One region of the Paenibacillus sp. P5_B5 genome, then DNA from elsewhere that is predicted to be linked to it. Evidence: riboswitches for the same ligand, from Rfam matches in the RefSeq annotation. Region 1 holds a riboswitch; the other holds the start of a gene.
What was found. Region 1 has a riboswitch for ZMP and ZTP ahead of AC1DOK_RS15940 (bifunctional 5,10-methylenetetrahydrofolate dehydrogenase/5,10-methenyltetrahydrofolate cyclohydrolase). Riboswitches for the same ligand answer to the same signal wherever they lie in the genome.
Positions count from the first base shown of each region.

Region 2: it holds a riboswitch for ZMP and ZTP, as region 1 does, so the genes downstream of both, rpiB (ribose 5-phosphate isomerase B) here and AC1DOK_RS15940 (bifunctional 5,10-methylenetetrahydrofolate dehydrogenase/5,10-methenyltetrahydrofolate cyclohydrolase) in region 1, are expected to answer to the same signal.

Region 1 is NZ_JBFULK010000011.1:175,743-177,944, reverse strand. It holds gene AC1DOK_RS15940 (bifunctional 5,10-methylenetetrahydrofolate dehydrogenase/5,10-methenyltetrahydrofolate cyclohydrolase) at 160-1,002, opposite strand; ZMP/ZTP riboswitch at 1,062-1,139, opposite strand; gene AC1DOK_RS15935 (arsenic resistance protein) at 1,428-2,202, shown strand, end outside.
Region 2 is NZ_JBFULK010000007.1:183,799-186,000, forward strand. It holds gene AC1DOK_RS11960 (TIGR01440 family protein) at 1-552, opposite strand, end outside; gene rpiB (ribose 5-phosphate isomerase B) at 580-1,038, opposite strand; ZMP/ZTP riboswitch at 1,190-1,268, opposite strand; gene AC1DOK_RS11970 (low molecular weight protein arginine phosphatase) at 1,574-2,152, opposite strand.

The sequences.
Region 1 (2,202 bases):
AACACAATTAGGTAGTGAGAAATCTGACATTCGGATCAATATTCATCACTAGGTACCTCCTCGAAAAAGAAACCTTGAAAGGCACATAGCCAATCAAGGTCAATTTCTCAAAAACATGGTCTTCCTACGTTTCTTTCATAAATTTAATAAGTTATGTTATTAAGCTAATTTTTCAGCAGCTTCAACCGTGTGTTTGAGCAAAATAGCTATTGTTACTGGACCGACTCCGGCTGGAACAGGAGTTATCGCAGAGGCGTTTTTTAGACAATTATCATAGTCAACATCCCCAATGTTACCCTCATTGTAACCAGCATCTAAAACAATAGCTCCTGATTTTATCCAATTGCCCTGAACAAATTTAGGTTTACCAACCGCAGCTACTACAATATCGCCTAAACGAACTAAGTCTTCTAAATTAGTTGTTTTGGAATGGCATGTCGTTACAGTTGCGTTTTTATTTAATAGCATTAAGGATACAGGCTTACCAAGGATTGGACTTCTCCCAATCACAACTGCATGTTTCCCTTCAACTGGAATATTGTAATAGTCTAAAATTGCAACGATTGCTGTTGGTGTACAGGAAGGGAAATCGGCGAAACCAAAGGCGTTTTGAGCAAATCCCAGAGTTGTTACTCCATCTACATCCTTTTCAATACGAATTGCTTCAAATGCTGCTCTTTCGTCTATTTGATTAGGAACGGGATGTTGTAACAATATTCCATGAACATTAGGGTCAGCATTGAGTTTGTTAATAGCTGCAATTAATTCTTCCGTCGATGTATTCTTAGGAAGATCAATACGAATAGATTGAATACCGAGTTTCCTACATGCGTTTCCTTTCATTCGTACATAGGTAGCTGATGACGGATCGTCACCAACTAAAACTGTCGCCAAACATGGTACAATACCTTTTTCTGATAGGCGATTGATTCTACCCAACAATGTTTCCTTAATGTCAGCTGCAACACGATTACCATCCAAGATTAATTTTTCTGCTGTCATCTAATCATCTCCTCCTAGTAGGAACGAAACATAAAGAGGTAAGGGGATCAATTTCCCCTTACCTCTGCCCAGGCGTACGGCTGATATCTATGTGCTCCCCCATGGTTACCCATGCTTCGCCAGTCACACACAGTCAATTTATGTTCTAATCATAACAATTAAATATAGATAATTCAATTAAATTAGCTTCAAGATGTCTATCGGTTCATTCAAATTATACTTAGTATCGATGCCGTCAGGCGATGAAGCTTCCCACACCGCAAGAGCGTAGTCCATTCCGGTGTCTGCTGCGCACTGCATATCGTAAATTGTGTCTCTGATATAGATGGCCTCTGTATAGTTTCACTCACGGATGGCCTTTCGTTTTCTAATCTGTTACTTTGCGCTATAATGGTCTCTACTATTGACATTGTGAGGAGCTTATTATGGTTACTAGAGAAACACTTGAACAGAAACAAATCTTAATATACGCGGTCACTCTTATTATTGCTGCGATAGTTGGTTTAATGTGGCCAACATTTTCTGAACCACTCGGTCATACAACCACGATTGTTATTGCAATCTTGCTATTTAGTATGTTCACTCAAATCCCCTTTTTTCGGTTAAAAGAAGCACTATCTAATCGAAGATTTATTTATGCGTTGTTAATAACCAATTATGTGGCTGTTCCTTTGTTAGTTTGGCTACTAACTAGATTTCTTCCGGATCATCCACCTTTATTACTTGGTGTTATGCTTGTACTTTTAACACCGTGTATTGACTATGTAATTGTCTTTACGCATCTTGGTCGTGGTAATGAGAAATTAATGCTGATCTCAACACCCTTTCTTTTTATCACCCAAATTCTATTTCTTCCACTTTACTTATGGATTTTTATTGGAAATCAAGCTGTTGAAATCATTCGATTCGAGCCCTTTTTTGAAGCATTCATTGGACTTATCCTTATCCCTCTACTGCTTGCCTTAGGTTCACAACTATTAGCAGCTCGCACCAAAATGGGAGATCAATTATTGAATGCTACTGCATGGCTTCCAGTTCCCTTTATGGCTTTAACACTTTTTGTTGTTGTGGCGTCCCAGATCAGCAGAATATATGAATATCAAGAAGTGATAAGCTATGCAATCCCTATTTACATCGCATTTATGGTATTCATGCCTTTTATCTCCGGATTAATCTCAAAATGGTTCCAATTAGACACTG
Region 2 (2,202 bases), on a different contig from region 1:
TGAGTATGCCATGGTGACATAGGCACTGCCGATCATCCGAATGGATGGACGCACAGGAACAGCGACTTCTCGAAGATGCATGCCGATTAAGGTTGAACCGATATCAATCCCTGCATGAGCTCGTACATGTTCAACAACGACTGCACCAGGCAAATGGCTGTAAGCATACGCAGCCATTGATCCGCCTGCCTTCGGTACAGGAACCACACTAACAGGATCCAGCGATAAGTTCTCAGCAGTCCTTCCATTTATCACAAGAGCACGATTGAGATGCTCACAACACTGGAATGCAGGCACTAGACCATGCTCATCACACGCCGCTCGAACTCCTGCATACAACCGCTCTGCAACTTCAATTGCTCCTGCAGTCCCAATCTGATGACCAAGCACCTCAGATGTTGAAGCACCTATTACGATCAGCTGACCTGCATGCAATTTACCTGCATTAAACAATTCATGCAAATTAGTTGCCACCGCTGCGGCTATACCACTTAACAGTTCTTCTTTCCTCTCGTGAGCTGCCTTCTCATTGTCAATCTCGTTTGGATTCATGAGAGTTTCCCTCTTCCCTTTGGAGTATCAAGACTGCTGGGTATATTTCGTTTCAATCGACTTGATTTTATTAATACGGCCTTGGTGACGTGGCCCTTCAGAGAATTCCGTTTCAAGCCACACTCGAATAATTTCCTGTGCAACCCCTGGTCCAATTACTCGCTCGCCAAGTGCAAGCACATTCGTATCATTGTGTTCTCTTGTCGCTTTAGCTGAGAATAAATCATGTACCAGAGCGCACCTTATGCCCGGAATTTTATTAGCTGTGATGGACATGCCAATTCCAGTTCCGCAAATCAGTATACCTTTATTGACAGCTCCTGAAACCACCTTATCGCATACACCAGCTGCATAATCAGGATAATCTACAGAATCTGCTGTAAATACACCTAAATCCTCTACTTCATGACCTAGTTCTTGAATAAAAGGTACAACGACATCTTTTAGACGGTAACCTGCATGATCTGCACCAATTGCAATTTTCATGTTGTATAGATCCCCTTTCAAAGTACGTTCTGTAACTTATTATACCAAACTAACAAACCTATAACTTCTGAATAACAAAAAAGAGCACTGCATGGCTTCTTAGGAAACAAATTTGTTCCCTTAACATCGAATCGATGTTCAAAGCTCATGCTGCTCTTGCCCAGGCGACCGGCCGTATCCCTCCATGCTCCACTGTGGTTACCCACTCGTCGCCAGTTACATGAAGGTCATTGAAATTGATTTTATCTTAGCGCATTCTACTGCTTGTTGTAAAGATGCTATTCCAATAACTTTCAGATATTTGTGTGAACATTATTTTAAAAGTACATTTCCTTTTGTTCCCGCCAAAAGCAAAAAAACAACATCAAATAGAAGTTGTTGGAATAAAGCGGAATTTATCTATCCTCATGCAACTGAATCAATTTCATAATACCTTTAGCTGCTTCAATCCGGACTATATATAGATCAAAATGCTTTAATTTGTCTATATATAGTTTCAATATAACCATTTAGATCAGTTATGAAATTGATTCAACTATTGCCCAATTTGATGAATCAGTTTGCGCAGCCCTTGTTCAATTTCCAGCGCAGTCGCCCGATACATCTCTAATGACCCACCGAATGGATCCATAATATCAAAATTAGGAATAAGCTGTTCTAATTGTGCAAGCTTTTTTTTCTCCTCAGCCGTAATCGGTTGTGACAAGGATAGCTTCATCTGAAACTCCGCCAATAACTTTCCCCGCTCTTCAAGCACTTCAAATACATCAGGACTGAGTTCAACGAACTCCTTGAGTGCATAAGTCTTGTCGATAGCATTCGGATAACGTTGAAGCACAATCCCTTTATGTCCAAGCGTCATTGTCAAAACCAAATCGGCCCATTCAATAAATTCTCTCGTAAGTGTACTGGAGCCAAAATCATCGATTTTCTCCCCATGTTCTTGTAAAATAGCAGCCGAGTGATTGGAAATCGAACCGCCATCTGTTGCATACACACCTGCAGAGCGAACTTCCACACTTAATCCAGCTTCCCTCGCCAGCTTACGCATTAATCCTTCAGCGAGCGGGGAACGACATGTATTCCCTGTGCATACGAACAAAATGTGTTGCATGTCTCCACCTCCTTCTGTGACATTTAAGAAGAAACGGCTTCACCGTCCCT